One region of the Pseudarthrobacter kochi genome, then DNA from elsewhere that is predicted to be linked to it. Evidence: riboswitches for the same ligand, from Rfam matches in the RefSeq annotation. Region 1 holds a riboswitch; each other region holds the start of a gene.

Region 1 (5,234 bases):
TCTCCGAACCCTACAGCAGACCGCTAATGGACCCCGCGTTGGGTGTTAAAAGATTTCGGCCGCCATCGGTGGGTGACGTCATTGGCACCCGCTGATGGCGGCCGAAGTGTGGGGCGGTAAGGAACTCAGATGGTGACGGCTCCGGAAGCTGTCTCGAAGGTGACGGAGAGGATGCCGGGTGTCCCGCGGGGAGCGAGCCAGTTCACGGCCACGTCCTCCAGCGGCTTCTCCACCGGAACACCGAGCCATTCGGTGACGCGCTCCGCCGAGCCGACGATCGTGAGCGCGGACATCTTGACGTTGCTCTCGTAGGCCTTGGACGGGTGGAGTTCCGGATCGCCCTCCCACTTGAGCATGTAGGGGACCTGGGGATCGGCGATGAGTCCGAGGATGCCGATCTGCTTCCAGACCAGTTCGCGGCCGTCCGGGAACTTGCGGTTGCCGTTGACGGCAGCCCGTCCCAGCCGCTCCTCGAACGGGGCGAGGTCGTCAACTTCGACGCACCAGCCCATCCAGCCGCCGCCTGCTTCGGAGCGGGCACGGACGGCCTGGCCGAAGGGGGCCTTGTCGGAGGCCGGGTGGTTCAGGACCTCCACGACTTCAACGTATTTGTGTCCCGCGAGCGGGATAATCATGTTGCGGGTCCCGAATCGGGGGTGTACTCCGCCCTTCACGGCTTCCACGCCGAGGGCAGACGCAATTCGTTCGGTGGTGGCAGCGAGGCCATCTTGTTCACAGGCGTAAGAGACGTGATCCATGCGCATGCCCTCATCTTGGCACTTTGTGATGCGGCTCTCAGCTTAGGATCTCCTAACCGTGATGGGATGTCCTCCCGTGGGCTGTCCGGCCCGGCATTTCTCCGCGTCAACGCCGGGATCTGAAGGCCGTGGCCGGGTACGCCGGCCGGGCAACTTCATGTTCGTCACAAAGCTATCCACAGCCCGGAACCGCTTCCTAGACTGGGGTCAGGTCATGAGTGCCAGCGCACAGCCCCGGCTTGCTGGCCGGCAACCCTCGTTTCGCGGTGGGGTGCCCCGGGTGAAGACCTGGCCGTCCGGCACCCGCCGGAGGGCAAGCGCGGCGCCAGTGTTGACCCGGGCCCAGGGGCTCTGGTGCTTCCTGTGCCCGGTCCCCTAAGGAGTGTCCCGATGTCCAGTGCCTGGTCCTTCGAAACCCGTCAGATCCACGCCGGCCAGGAGCCGGACAGCGCCACCGGTGCCCGGTCGCTGCCGATCTACCAGACGACGTCGTTCGTCTTCCCCAGCGCCGAAAGCGCCGCCAACCGCTTCGCCCTGGCCGAACGGGCTCCCATCTACACCCGGATCGGCAACCCCACCCAGGACGCTGTGGAGCAGCGGGTGGCCAGCCTGGAAGGCGGACTGGCGGCGCTGCTGCTGAGCTCCGGACAGGCCGCGGAGACCTTAGCGATCCTGAACGTCGCGGAGGCTGGCGACCATGTGGTGGCCAGCCCCAGCCTGTACGGCGGCACCTACAACCTGCTGGCGCACACGCTGAAGAAGTTCGGCATCTCCGTGACCTTCGTGCCGGACCCGGACAACCTGGCGCAGTGGCGGGATGCCGTTCAGCCCAATACCAAACTGTTCTTTGGCGAAGTCGTCTCCAACCCCCGCCAGGACGTGCTGGACATCGAGGGCATCTCGCAGGTGGCCCACGAGGCAGGCGTGCCGCTGATCGTGGACAACACCCTCTCCACACCGTTCCTCATCCGCCCGATCGAGTGGGGCGCAGACATCGTGGTGCACTCCGCGACCAAGTACCTCGGCGGACATGGCACGGCCATCGCCGGCGTGATCGTGGATTCCGGCAACTTCGACTTCGGCAAGGACCCGGAGCGCTTCCCCGGCTTCAACACACCGGACCCCACGTACAACGGACTGGTCTACGCCCGGGACCTGGGTGCGGACGGTGCCCTCGGCGCCAACCTGTCCTACATCCTCAAGGCGCGGGTCCAGCTGCTGCGCGACCTCGGTTCGGCGGTGTCCCCGTTCAACGCCTTCCTCATCGCCCAGGGCATCGAGACCCTGAGCCTGCGCATGGAGCGGCACGTCGCCAACGCCGTCAAGGTGGCCGAATGGCTCGAGGCCAGGGACGACGTCGAATCCGTCGCCTACGCCGGGCTGCCCTCCAGCCCCTGGTACGAGCGCGGCCGCAAGTACGGTCCGAAGGGGACCGGCGCCGTCGTTTCCTTCAACCTCGCCGGGGGAGCGGAGGCCGGCAAACGCTTTGTGGACGCCCTCGAACTGCACTCACACGTGGCCAACATCGGGGACGTGCGCTCGCTGGTCATCCACCCGGCGTCGACCACCCACAGCCAGCTCTCGCCGGAACAGCAGACGGTTGCCGGCGTGAACCCCGGCCTCGTGCGGCTCTCCGTGGGCCTGGAGCACATCGACGACATCCTCGCCGACCTGGACGCCGGATTCCGCGCAGCCAAGACCGCCTGATCACCGCCAGGGCCCGGGCGTCCCTGCCGTGTGGCGCGGGCGCCGGGGCTCCGGGTTCTCGCAGGTGACGACGCCGGGAGTCATACGGGCGTCACAATCTTCGCCACCGGGCCGCCGCATTTCGTAGACTCAGTGGAGGTCATGAGTGCCAGCGACAGCCCCGGCTTGCTGGCCGGCAACCCTCCTTTTGCGGCGGGGTGCCCCGGGTGAAGACTTGGCCCGCCGGTCAGCTGACGGCGGGCAAGCGCGAAGTGAGGTCCCACATGAGCATTGCCGCCACCCGCCAGGGTGCACCTGTAAGCAAGGCCCCCCAATCCCCGGTCCCGGGTCGCAGTGTCCCTGACACGTCTGTTGCTGGCGCGCCCGTTGCTGACGCAGTCCTCGACGGAACGGTCCAGTACCTCCGGATCGGGGATCTGGAGCTCGAATCCGGCGCCCGGCTGCCGGACGTCACCCTCGGCTACGAGACGTGGGGGACCCTGAACCCGGAACGCTCCAATGCCGTGCTGATCGAGCACGCGCTGACGGGTGACACCCACGTCACGCGGGGCGCCAGCGAGGAACCGGGCTGGTGGGAGCAGCTCGCCGGCCCCGGCGCCCCCGTGGACACGGACAAGTACTTCGTTGTCTCCATCAACATCCTCGGCGGCTGCTACGGCTCCACCGGGCCCTCGTCGGCGGCGCCCGACGGGAAGCCGTGGGGCTCGCGGTTCCCGCTCGTGACGCTGCGGGACACCACCGAGGCCGAGGCCAGGCTGGCGGACGCCCTGGGCATCCGGAGCTGGTACGCCGTGCTGGGCGGCTCCCTGGGTGGGGCGCGTGCCCTGGAGTGGGCCGTCAGTCACCCGGAACGGGTCCAGCGCTGCGGCGTCATTTCGGTCGGGGCCAGCAGCACCGCAGAACAGATTGCCTTCGCCCAGGCGCAGACGCTCGCCATCCGGCAGGACCCCAACTTCAACGGCGGGGACTACTACGGCGGGCCCGAACCGGAAGCGGGCCTGGCGCTGGCCCGGCGGATCGCGCACATCACCTACCGCTCGGCCGCGGAGCTGGATGGACGCTTCGGCCGGAACGCCCAGGACGCGGAGGCTCCGCTGGAAGCCGGATCCCTCGCCGGGCGGGGGCGCTACCAGGTGGAGAGCTACCTCGACCACCAGGGCAACAAACTGGTCCGCCGCTTCGATGCGAACAGCTACATTGCCATCACCGAGGCACTCATGAGCCATGACATCAGCCGGGGCCGCGGCGCCCTCACGGAAGCACTGGCACCCGCCACCGCGGAGTTCCTGGTGGCGGCCGTCGACTCGGACCGGCTGTACTTCCCGGCCCAGTCCCAGGCGCTCGCCGACGCCCTGCCGGGCGACGTTACCGTGCACACCATCGAGGCACCGATCGGACACGACGGCTTCCTCACTGAGATCGGCCAGCTCAACGACCAGCTCCGACAGTACTTCTTCGGCTAGTCCTTCGACTAAAAACCGCGTCCGGTGTGCATTTTTGCAGATGCGCTCTGCACTAATGGCCGTTGAGGCCCGGGCCGGAAGCGACCATACTCGTGGGGAATGGCGCCGCGTGTCTCACATCACAAGCGCCCTCCTCCCAATGGTCCACGAGGCGTCGACGACGACGCCAAAGGAGTCGAAATGAGCACGGAAAACGCGGCCGCAAGGCGCGCAGAAGAGACCGACGTCAAGACGTCCGGCCTCAAAAAAGTAGTAACGGCCTCCATGGCCGGAACCGTCGTCGAGTGGTACGAGTTCTTCCTCTACGCCTCCGCGGCCACCCTTGTCTTCGGCAAGACGTTCTTCCCCAACTCCGGCACGGAACTGGACGGCATCATTGCAGCCTTCCTCACCTACGCTGTCGGCTTCGTCGCCCGCCCCATCGGCGGCATCGTCTTCGGACACTTCGGCGACAAGTTCGGCCGCAAGCAGCTCCTCCAGCTCAGCATCATCCTGGTCGGCGTCTCCACCTTCCTGATGGGCTGCCTGCCGACCTTCCAGCAGATCGGCTACTGGGCTCCGGCCCTCCTCGTGTTCCTGCGCTTCGCCCAGGGCTTCGCCGTCGGCGGTGAATGGGGCGGCGCTGTCCTCCTCGTGGCCGAGCACAGCCCGAGCAAGTCCCGCGGTTTCTGGTCTGCGTGGCCGCAGTCGGCCGTCCCGCTGGGCAACCTGCTGGCCACGGCCGTGCTGTTCACCTTGTCCTCTGTGCTGTCCTCCGCCGACTTCCTCAGCTGGGGCTGGCGCGTGGCCTTCTGGCTCTCCGCTGTGATCGTGCTGGTGGGCTACTACATCCGGACCAAGGTCACGGACGCCCCCATCTTCCTGGAGGCCCAGAAGGAAGTCACCGTCGAGAAGAAGGGCTACGGCGTCGGCGAAGTGTTCCGCCGCTACCCGCGTGGCGTCTTCACCGCGATGGGCCTGCGCTTCGCGGAGAACATCCTCTACTACCTCGTGGTCACGTTCTCCATCACGTACCTGAAGGTCATCGTGCAGACGGACACCGCCCGCATCCTCCTCCTGCTGCTGGTGGCGCACGCAATCCACTTCGCCGTGATCCCCATGGTCGGCAAGCTCTCCGACAACCTCGGCCGCAAGCCGGTCTACATGGCCGGTGCTGTCCTTGGCGGCACCTGGGGCTTCTTCGCCTTCCCGATGATGGACACCAAGAACGACCTCGTCATCCTCGCGGCGATCACCATCGGTCTGCTGTTCCACTCGCTTATGTACGCCGGCCAGCCGGCCATCATGGCCGAGATGTTCCCGACCC
Region 2 (5,234 bases), on a different contig from region 1:
TGGCGGGATGGGTGATGAGGGACTTCGAATCGCCCAGGTTATTGGAGATGTCGATGATCCGGAGCCCGTCCAGGAGCGCAAACGCGGCCTCCTTCGCCGAACGCCCGGCGGACGGCGAGAGCTCGAAGGTCAGCACGGTGCCGCCGGCCTTCATCTGCCGGGCGGCCAGCTCGTACTGCGGATGGGACGGCAGCAGCGGGTACTTGACCCAGCCGACCGCGGGCTGCTCCTGGAGCCATTCGGCCAGCCGCAGCGCGGAGGAGGAGGAGTGGTTCACCCGCAGGGCCATCGTCTCCAGCCCCTTGGTCAGCACCCACGCGTTGAAGGCCGAGAGCGCCGGGCCGGTGTGGCGCATGAGCTGCTTGACCGGTCCCTCGATGAACTCCTTGGCGCCCAGGATCGCGCCGCCGAGCACCCTGCCCTGGCCGTCGATGTGCTTGGTCCCCGAATACACGACCACATCCGCGCCAAGCTCACCGCAGCGCTGCAGCAGGGGAGTGGCAAAGACGTTGTCGACGACGACGGTCGCGCCGGCGGCGTGCGCCAGTTCGCTCACGGCGGCGATGTCCACGATTTCCTGCATCGGGTTCGACGGCGATTCGAAGAAGACCGCCGTCGTCGGCTCCGAGAGCGCAGACCGCCACTGCTCCAGGTCCGGGCCGTCCACGAAAACCGTCTCGACACCCCAGCGGGGGAGGATCTCGTTGAGGATTACGAAGCACGAGCCGAACAGCGACCGGGCCGCGACGATGCGGTCGCCGGCGGCCAGCAGGGCGCCGAGCGCGGTGAAGACCGCGGACATGCCCGAAGCGGTGGCAAAGCAGGCCTCGGTGCCTTCGAGCAGCCGGAGCCGCTCCTGGAAGGTGGCCACCGAGGGGTTGCCGTAGCGGGAGTAAACGAAGCGTTCGTCCTCGCCGGTGAAGGCGCGCTCCGCGGCGGCGGCGGATTCGTAGACGAAGCCGGAGTTCAGGAAGATCGGCTCGGTCGTTTCCTGGAAGCCGGTGCGGTCGAGGCCGCCGCGGACAGCCTGGGTGTCGGCGCTCCAGCCGGCGGCGTCAGGGTTGAAGGTCACTTAGTGCTTTCCAAGGTTGGTGGGCAGGCCGCGGTTCTTCCAGCCGTTCACGGTGCGTTCGCCGTGGCGGTCCGGTTCGCCTTCGAAGCCCTCGAGGACGTTGTAGGAGGTGAAGCCGGCCTCCGTTGCCGCGAGTGCCGCGGCGACGGACCGGGCGCCCGAACGGCACAGGAAGACCAGTTCGGTTCCTCGGCCTTCCGGGGCCTGTTGTTTCAGCTGCAGGTTTAGCTGTTCGATGAACTGCGAATTGGGGATCCCGCCGGCCAGATTCCACTGGATGAAGAGCGGATCGTTCCGTCGTTCGCCCGCGGCCGCGGGGTCGGGGATGCCGATGTGGGCCCATTCGCCCTCGGTGCGGACGTCCACGAGGATGGCGCCGTCCTCGAGCTTGGCCCAGGCCTCCTGCGGGCTGAGGTCTCCGGCGTAGCTCACGCGTGGCCCTCGCCGTCGAACTCGAGATCGTCCACGGCGTTGGCGACTGCGGCATCGGCGCTGGCGATAGCTGCCGGCAGCACCACGGCCTGGGCCACGATGACGCTGCCGCCGTTGAAGGTGGCGGCGGGGCTGCCGTGCAGCACGTAGCCCTCGGCGAGGGCGGCCGAGACGCGCTCGCAGAATGCACGGTCGTCGGGGCCGGTGAACAGGCGGTACGCCAGTTTCTCCTCGGCGGTACCGGGGACTGCGGGGGATGGGGCTGGTGCTGTAGTGGGGACAGCGGGGGCGGACGCGTCAGGCACGACGGATCTCCTTCTCTTTCACGCTTGCAGCTCGAATGGTCGATATGCCGAGTATTCACCTGAGGCACCCCGCCGCGAAAGGGAGGGTTGCCGACCGGCCAGTCAGGGCTTGGCACCGGTTCTCATTACTCACCCAAAAACGTAGCACCTGCGACGCCGGCCCGCGTCGCCGCCATCGTCATGTTTTGTAACGGCGGACCGGGTACCGGCCGCCAGACCTGAGTACCCCGTGCCCGGGCGGCCCTCTCCGGCCTCCGCAATTACGAGTACCCGCTACTCGGGCCTTCCGAGAGACCCCTCGCCTTTACTAAAGGGGCACGTCCAAGAGTGCCCAGAAGGTCTCATGCATCACGAACTCGCCGGGGGGCAATTCCACATGATGTCGATCCACGTTCCGCGCCCGTCCATCATTGGTCGATCCCTGGGGCGGGCATGAAGCCCCGGGTCCTGCTCACCGGCGCCGGCGGTTCCGCGGGCCGGGCCCTCGCAGCCCAGCTCAAATCGCGCGGCATCCCCGTCCTGGGCACTGATATCCGTGAGCTTCCGCCCAAGGCCGGCATCACCGTGGTGCCGGTACCGCCGGCAAGCGACCCGGAGATGGTCTCGGCGCTCCGCCGCCTCGTCACCCGGGAGGGAATCAACGTGGTCATCCCAACCGTGAGCTCGGAACTTCCGCTTCTTGCGGCGTACCGGGCCGCATTCGGCGCCGACGTACGCGTCATCATCGGCGATCCCGGGCCGGTGTCCGTCGCCCATGACAAGCTCTTCACCGCCTGGCAGCTGCAGTCCTCAGGGATACCCGTTCCCCGCTTCGGCGTTCCCAGTGACTTCGCCGACGCGGACGCCGCGATGGCGGCGCTGGGAGGCCCCGTCGTCGTCCGGCCCCGACTCTCCTGCGGGGCGCACGCCGCCGTGGTCATCGACGGAAGCGGGGACGTGGACTGGCACCGGCTGCCGGACGGCCAGATGGTCCAGGAGTTCATCCCCGGTCCGGGGTACCGACCCATGGTCTTCGGTACCCCGGCGCACAACGGAAGCGCGCCGTTCGTCGTCGTCGTGGAAAAGATCGAACTGGACCGCGGCGCGGTTGGCAAGGCAGTGGCGACCCGGCGTGTGGAGGTGGACAAAGACATGGACGTGGGCAACGTGGCCATGGCGGCCGTGCGCTCGCTGGGTCTGACAGGGCCGGTCGACGTCGATGTCCGCCGCCGCGCGGACGGGACCCCGGTCGTCCTCGACATGAACGCCCGTTTCGGCGCGAACAGCTGGCGTGCCCCGGAACTGCTCGACGCGGTGCTGGCGTCCTTCGCGCTGCCGTCCTTCAACCCGGCGTCCTTCAGGGGTGCCGCCCGCGCGTACGCCGGTGCCCTGGTCTGACCCCGCGTTGCCTGTCTGTTGCGGCGGAGCCTACTCGATGGTGGCGTAGAGCGCGTTAAGCTCCGCGGTGAGCTGCCGGCGCAGCTCCGGCGTGCCGATTTCCTTGCCGTCGATGTGGTTGACGGGCGCCAGCAGCCGGATGCTGGAGATCAGCCACACGGCGTCGGCGTCGTACAGGTCGCGGGGCTCCAGCGGGCCGTAGCCCAGCTCCCAGCCGGCCGCCTTCGCCGCCGTGAAAAGGGCCCCCTGTGAGGTGCCCGGCAGGATCCCGCTGTCGAGCTGGGGCGTGATGAGCCGCCGGACGGTGCGGACCCCGCCGGCCCCGTCGTCGGCGGTTTCCAGGTGCGCGAGCAGGACGGTCGACGTCGGACCTTCCAGGACCCGGCCGTCCGCCGAGGTGAAGATGACGTCGTCCGCGCCCTGGGCGTGCGCGTAGCGGAGCGCGGCCATGTTGACGGCGTAGGAGAGTGTCTTGGCGCCCATGAGCAGCCACGGCGCCCGCTCCCCGACTTCGCTGTCGTAGCCGCGGTCCAGCAGGATGACGTCGACCCCGGTCTCGCGCTGGCGCCTCCCGGCGGGTCCGGGGGCGGAGGCCTGGACCCAGCAGGTGGGCCCGGCTGCACCTTCGACGCCGCGGGTCACCAGGAGCTTGACCACGAGCTCGTCGTCATCTGTGGTCCCGGCGCCGGGCACATGGTGGCGCCGGTATTCGCTGATTGCCGTCGCGATGGCCCGGCGCCAGGCGTCCTCGGCCGGGATGTCCAGGTCCAGGAGCCGGGCTGAACCGGCCAGCCGGTTCAGGTGCGCCTGGAGCTTGCGGGGCTGCCCGCCAACGGCCAGCAGCGATTCGAAAACACCGTCGCCGCGGGTGGCGCCCTGGTCCGTCGCCATCAGCTGCGGCTTGGTGGCATCGGCCAGCCGGCCGTCGTCGAACGCGGGATCGAGGAAGACCAGCACCGGGGCAGGGGCGGGGGCGGCGGCAGGAGAAGTCATGGCTTCAGCTTAGTGCTGCGGGGAACGGGATAGGATTTGACGATTGCCCGTTCCGGAACTGTTCCGCGGGTCTGGAGCTTGAGGGGTTCGCCTGTGCTGTGGCCATTTTCGCTGGCGGAAACGCTGCCGTCCTGGGTGATCCTGATTCTGACTGTGGTGGACCTGGCCATCCGGGTGCTGGCCCTCGGCATCATCCCCGGAAACCGCCGCCCCACGACGGCCATGGCCTGGCTCCTGATCATCTTCTTCGTCCCGGCCGTGGGCCTGGTCCTCTTCCTGCTCTTCGGCAACTTCAGGCTCTCCCGCAAACGCCGGGCGCAGCAGGACGCCGTGAACACCCGGGTACGCGCGGGCACCTCGGAACTGGCGATGCTGGAAAGCACCTACGAAGGCCCGGACTGGGTGCTGTCCGCGGCGGAACTGAACAAGACCCTGGGCTCGCTGCCGATGGTGGACGGCAACCACGTGGAACTCCTGCCCGGCTACCCGGACTCGATCAAGGCGATGGCTGCCGCCGTCCGCGAGGCAGAGTCCTTCGTCAATGCCGAGTTCTACATCCTGAGCTCGGATCACATCACGGATGACCTGCTGACCGCGATGGAGGAAGCCGCCGAACGCGGCGTCGAGGTCCGCCTCCTGTTCGACCACCTGGGGACCCTGCGCATCAAGGGCTACCGCAAGCTGATCGCCCGGCTCAGGGCCAGCAAGATCCGCTGGCGGCCCATGCTGCCGCTGAATCCGCTGCAGGGACAGTGGCGCCGGCCGGACCTGCGCAACCACCGCAAGATCATGGTGATCGACGGCGAAGTCGCGTTCACCGGTTCGCAGAACCTGATCGAGCCCTCCTACAACAACCCGCGGCACCGCAAGATCGGCCGTGAGTGGGTCGAGCTGATGGCCTGCCTGCGCGGGCCGATCGTCACCACCCTCAACGTGGTCTTTGCCACCGACTGGCTCGGCGAGACAGACGAGTCCCTCGAGGACCAGCTCGCGCACCGGCCCGAACTGCACGCCGGCAACATCACGGCCCAGGTGGTGCCCAGCGGCCCCGGCTT
Region 3 (5,234 bases), on a different contig from region 1:
GCGGCCATCTGGTCATTGATGCCAGTGCGTCGTCGCAGTTTGTGTCCGCGCTGCTCCTGGCCGGCGCCCGCTTCACCGAGGGACTGCACCTCGAACATCAAAGCGTCGAACATCAAAGCGTCGAACATCAAAGCGGGGGGCACGCGGGAAAGCCCGTGCCGAGCCTGGACCACATCAACATGACCGTCGCCGTCCTCCGCGGCGTGGGCGTGGCCGTGGATGATTCCCGCCCGAACCACTGGGTGGTCTCCCCCGGGCCCATCCGCGCCTTTGACCTCCGGATCGAACAGGACCTCTCCAACGCCGGACCCTTCCTCGCAGCGGCCCTGGCCACCCGCGGCACCGTTCGTATTCCCAACTGGCCGCCCGGGACCACCCAGGTCGGCGATCTGTGGCGCAGCATCCTCACGACGATGGGGGCCACCGTCACGCTCACGGACGGCACCCTGACCGTGAGGGGCGGCCCGCACATCAAGGGCGCGGACTTCGACGAGACCAGCGAGCTCGCCCCCACCGTCGCCGCCCTCTGCGCCCTGGCCACCGGGCCTTCGCGGCTGAGCGGCATCGCCCACCTCCGCGGGCACGAAACGGACCGGCTGGCCGCCCTCGTGGCCGAGATCAACGGCCTGGGCGGCGACGCCGAGGAGACGGCCGACGGCCTCATCATCCGGCCCGCACCGCTGCACGGCGGCGTCGTCCACAGCTACGCGGACCACCGCATGGCCACAGCCGGCGCCATCCTGGGCCTGGCTGTCCCCGGCATCGAGGTCGAGGACATTGCGACCACTGCCAAGACCATGCCCGACTTCCCGCAGCTCTGGGAAGCCATGCTGGCGCAGCGAACCCCCGCAGACAAGGACGCCTCCGGTGGCACGCAGCACTGACTCCTGGGACGAATCCGACGTCCGGATCCGCCCCAACAAGAAAGGCACCCGGCCCCGCACCAAGGACCGGCCCGCCTACGAGGACGCCGTCACCGGGCGGATCATCACCGTTGACCGCGGACGCTACACCGCCGTCGTCGCCGAGGGTACCCCCGGGGAACGCAAGATCATCGCCGCCCGCGCCCGGGAACTGCGCCGGAACCCGGTCGTCGCCGGCGACTTCGTCTCCCTTGTCGGGGACGTCAGCGGCGAACCGGACACCCTCGCACGGCTGGTCAGGATCCAGGACCGCAAGACACTGCTGCGGCGCAGCGCCGACGACACCGACCCGATCGAGCGCGCCGTCGTCGCCAATGCCGATACGCTGGTGATCGTGGTGGCGGCCGCGAATCCTGAGCCCCGGACCGGGTTCATCGACCGCGCCCTCGTGGCCGCGTACGACGCCGACATCGAGCCGCTGCTGCTCGTCACCAAGGCCGACGTCAAGGATCCCGCGGAACTCCTTGCCAACTACCAGCACCTTGACTTCCCGGTCATCATCTCCAAAACGGCGGACTCCGCGGCGTCCGGCATCGATGCCCGCTCGGACGACGGGCTTTCGGCCCGGCTGGACAAGGACGCCGTCTCCCAGCTTCGCGCCCATCTCGACGGGAAGGTCACCGTCATGCTGGGCCACTCCGGCGTCGGCAAGTCCACCATGGTCAACGCCCTCACCGGCGCCGAGCGCGCCACCGGCGGCGTCAACGCCGTGACCGGGCGCGGCCGCCACACCTCCTCCTCCGCGCTGGCCCTCAAGGTCAACGATGCACCGGCAGGCAGCTGGATCATCGACACCCCGGGCATCCGCTCCTTCGGCCTGGCCCATGTGGACCCGGACCGGATCCTGCGGTCCTTCCCCGATCTTGAGCCCGGCACCGACGACTGCGAGCGGGGCTGCAAGCACGATTCCAGCGCCGTCAACTGCGGCGTGGACGCCTGGGTGGCCGCCGGCCATGCGGGCGAATCCGGCCCGGCCCGGCTCGCCTCACTCCGCCGCCTGCTCGGAACAGATCCCCGCATGGAAGCCCAGGACGTCAAGGAACTGGGCACCGTCTCCTAGCGGGCTGCGGCGCAGCCTACCGCGCCCCCGCCCGCTTTGGCGGTAGTTTGGAACCATGAGTCAACCCGCTTCGAGCTACAACGATGACCTGCGCCTTGCCCATGTACTGGCAGATTCCGTAGATTCCCAGACCATGAGCCGCTTCAAGGCGCTCGATCTTCGGATTGAGACGAAGCCGGACCTGACACCGGTGACCGACGCCGACAAGTCGGCCGAGGAAGCCATCCGCGGCCAGCTGTCCCGGTCCCGGCCGCGCGACGCCGTGCTCGGCGAGGAGTTCGGCAGCTCCGGCCACGGCTCCCGCCGCTGGATCATCGACCCGATTGACGGGACCAAGAACTTCGTCCGCGGCGTCCCCGTCTGGGCCACGCTGATCGCCCTTGTTGACGAGGGCGAGCCGGTCGTCGGCGTCGTGAGCGCCCCGGCACTGGGCAAACGCTGGTGGGCCGCCAAGGGCGCCGGTGCGTACATGGGCCGGTCGCTGGCGGCCGCCACCCGGCTGAAAGTCTCCAACGTCTCCAAACTCTCGGACGCCTCGCTGTCCTACTCCAGCCTGGGCGGCTGGAAGCAGCGCGGCAACCTCGATGAGTTCCTCGGCCTCACCGAGGAAGTCTGGCGCACCCGCGCCTACGGCGACTTCTGGTCCTACTGCCTTGTGGCCGAAGGCGCCGTCGACATCGCCTGCGAGCCCGAACTGAACCTCTACGACATGGCCGCGCTGGTCCCGATCGTCACGGAGGCGGGCGGACGCTTCACCTCCCTCGAAGGAGCAGACGGCCCGTTCGGCGGCAACGCCCTCGCCACCAACTCCATCCTGCACTCGGAGGTCCTCAAACGCCTCAACCCGGGGCTCGACGACCTCCTGTAGGGAATTCCGGCGTCGTCCTGCAGGTCCGGACGCGTCCCGTAACAAAACACTTCACATTCCTGCCCTGCCTTTTCCGCGGCAGCAGGCATGGCCTACGCTCGAAACAGGTCACGAGTGCCAGCGCGAAACCCCGGTTTGCTGGCCGGCAACCCTCCATTCGCGGTGGGGTGCCCCGGGTGACGACCTGGCCGGTCCGGAACGGACCCGGCAAGCGCGGATCCCCGGTACGTGGGGTCCTTTTCGAGCGAGGTCCCATGACGACTGCCACGATTCCTGCCACCCCCGAACTCCAGTCCGGCGCCGGCCGGACCCGTCCCGAGGCGCGGTTCGCCGCCGCCCGCCGGCCGCTGTCCGCGGTGACCGGAGCGGAGATCCAGGCTCCCCTCATCCAGGGCGGGCACGTCCGCTACGCCAATCTGGATTATGGCGCCTCGGCCCCTGCCCTGTCCGTGGTCTCGGCCTACCTCAACGAGATCCTGCCGTACTACGCCAGCGTCCACCGCGGTGCCGGCTACGCCTCCCAGATCAGCACATCGGTCTACGAGAATGCCCGGACCATTGTCCGCGACTTCGTCGGCGGCCGGCCGGACGATTCGGTGATCTTCACCCGGAACACCACCGACTCCCTTAACCTGCTGGCAGGCTGCCTGCCCGCCGTCGACGGCGTGCACACCGGCGAGGTGCTCTACCTCGACATCGAGCACCACGCCAACCTGCTGCCGTGGCAGCGGGTGCCCCACCGCAGCGTCATCGCCGCGCCGACCCTCGCCGCCACCCTGGAACTGCTCCGCGGGGAACTCGCCCACGGCGGCGTCAGCCTCCTCGCCGTCACCGGCGCCTCCAACGTCACCGGCGAGATCCTGCCGATCCGGGCCCTCGCCGCCCTCGCGCACGACTACGGCGCCCGGATCGTCGTCGACGCCGCCCAGCTGGCGCCGCACCGGCGGATCGACATCGCCGCCGACGACGTCGACTACCTCGCCTTCTCCGGGCACAAGCTTTACGCGCCGTTCGGCGCCGGGGTGCTGATCGGCCGTCCCGACTGGCTCGACGCCGGCACCCCGCACCTGGCCGGCGGCGGAGCCGTGCAGGACGCCCGGATCGACGCTGTCAGCTGGACCACCGGTCCGGCCCGGCATGAAGGCGGCTCCCCCAACGTCCTCGGCGCCGCCACCCTCGCCCGGGCCACCCAGGTCATCGCCGATCTGGATGTGGAGCAGTGGCACGCGCACGAAAACGCCATCCGGTCATTCCTCGTCGAGGGCCTCGCCGGGATCGACGGCGTAAGCGTCCACCAGATCTTCCCGGACAGTGCTTCCTTCGATGCGTCCTTCGACGCAGGATCCGGAGCCGTCGCAGGCACCGGCACGATCGGCGTCGTCAACTTCTCGGTGGAAGGCTACGACGCGGGCCTGGTGGCGGCGTACCTGTCGGCCGAACACGGCATCGGGCTGCGCGACGGCCGCTTCTGCGCGCACCCCCTGCTCCGGCGGCTCGGCATGCCCTCGGGTTCGCTGCGGGCAAGCTTCGGCCTGGGATCCCGGCTGGAGGACGCCGAGCGGCTGCTGGCAGCACTCCAGGAGCTGCGCCGGAACGGCCTCGGCTGGGACTACGTCGTCGACGCCGGCCGCTGGGTGCCCGCCAACGACACCCGCAGCTACCCGCACTGGGCCCCCAACACGCCCGGAACCGCCGGCGCGGCCCCCTGCACCCGGGACTGACTGACAGCGCGGATCCGCCAGCCCTGTGAAAACACGGCCCTGCCGCGTGCGGTAAATTCGATGGGTATCCATCCGGACCTGCCGAAGGAGATCGCACGTGGCAAGCGGCGGACCCAAGCTGCACGGGGGCCCCTTGTTGGGAGGCGGCCCCAAGCTGGATCAGGAGCGGCGCCAGGAGCTGGGCCAGAGCTTCCAGGACGGCGGGGAGCACTACGACCGCGTCCGCCCCGGGTACCCCGGGGATTCGGCCGACTGGCTGATCCCGGCCGGTGCCCGGGACGCCGCGGACCTCGGCGCCGGCACCGGGAAGTTCACTGCCCTGCTGGCCGGGCGCGGCCTGCACACGGTGGCGGTGGACCCGTCCGCCGACATGCTCGGGCAGCTGCGCCGGACGCTTCCGGGCGTCACCGCCGTCGTGGGTACTGCCGAGCAGACGGGGCTTCCCGGCGAAGCGTTCGACGTCGTGACCGTCGCCCAGGCCTGGCACTGGTGCGATCCGCTGCCGGCCAGCACGGAGATCGCCAGGATCCTCCGCCCGCACGGGATGCTGGGGCTGATCTGGAACCAGCTGGACACGTCCGTTCCCTGGGTGCACCGGCTCTCGCGCATTATGCATGCCGGGGATGTGCACAAACCGCACTTCACACCGCCGCTGGGCCCGG

The links. Region 1 has a riboswitch for S-adenosylmethionine ahead of ACZY0Y_RS03145 (bifunctional o-acetylhomoserine/o-acetylserine sulfhydrylase). Riboswitches for the same ligand answer to the same signal wherever they lie in the genome.
Region 2: it holds a riboswitch for S-adenosylmethionine, as region 1 does, so the genes downstream of both, ACZY0Y_RS12730 (DUF1737 domain-containing protein) here and ACZY0Y_RS03145 (bifunctional o-acetylhomoserine/o-acetylserine sulfhydrylase) in region 1, are expected to answer to the same signal.
Region 3: it holds a riboswitch for S-adenosylmethionine, as region 1 does, so the genes downstream of both, ACZY0Y_RS12970 (aminotransferase class V-fold PLP-dependent enzyme) here and ACZY0Y_RS03145 (bifunctional o-acetylhomoserine/o-acetylserine sulfhydrylase) in region 1, are expected to answer to the same signal.

What each region holds. Positions count from the first base shown of each region.
Region 1 covers NZ_JBVAYV010000003.1:202,362-207,595, reverse strand. Annotated here, with positions in the region: gene ACZY0Y_RS03150 (VOC family protein) at 126-764, opposite strand; SAM riboswitch class IV at 969-1,084, shown strand; gene ACZY0Y_RS03145 (bifunctional o-acetylhomoserine/o-acetylserine sulfhydrylase) at 1,149-2,465, shown strand; SAM riboswitch class IV at 2,603-2,718, shown strand; gene metX (homoserine O-acetyltransferase MetX) at 2,729-3,928, shown strand; gene ACZY0Y_RS03135 (MFS transporter) at 4,109-5,234, shown strand, end outside.
Region 2 covers NZ_JBVAYV010000024.1:48,122-53,355, forward strand. Annotated here, with positions in the region: gene ACZY0Y_RS12720 (O-succinylhomoserine sulfhydrylase) at 1-1,072, opposite strand, end outside; gene ACZY0Y_RS12725 (rhodanese-like domain-containing protein) at 1,073-1,504, opposite strand; gene ACZY0Y_RS12730 (DUF1737 domain-containing protein) at 1,501-1,809, opposite strand; SAM riboswitch class IV at 1,825-1,939, opposite strand; gene ACZY0Y_RS12735 (ATP-grasp domain-containing protein) at 2,242-3,186, shown strand; gene ACZY0Y_RS12740 (aminodeoxychorismate lyase) at 3,217-4,179, opposite strand; gene cls (cardiolipin synthase) at 4,273-5,234, shown strand, end outside.
Region 3 covers NZ_JBVAYV010000025.1:31,828-37,061, reverse strand. Annotated here, with positions in the region: gene aroA (3-phosphoshikimate 1-carboxyvinyltransferase) at 1-884, shown strand, start outside; gene rsgA (ribosome small subunit-dependent GTPase A) at 868-1,983, shown strand; gene hisN (histidinol-phosphatase) at 2,039-2,851, shown strand; SAM riboswitch class IV at 2,958-3,071, shown strand; gene ACZY0Y_RS12970 (aminotransferase class V-fold PLP-dependent enzyme) at 3,106-4,572, shown strand; gene ACZY0Y_RS12965 (class I SAM-dependent methyltransferase) at 4,706-5,234, shown strand, end outside.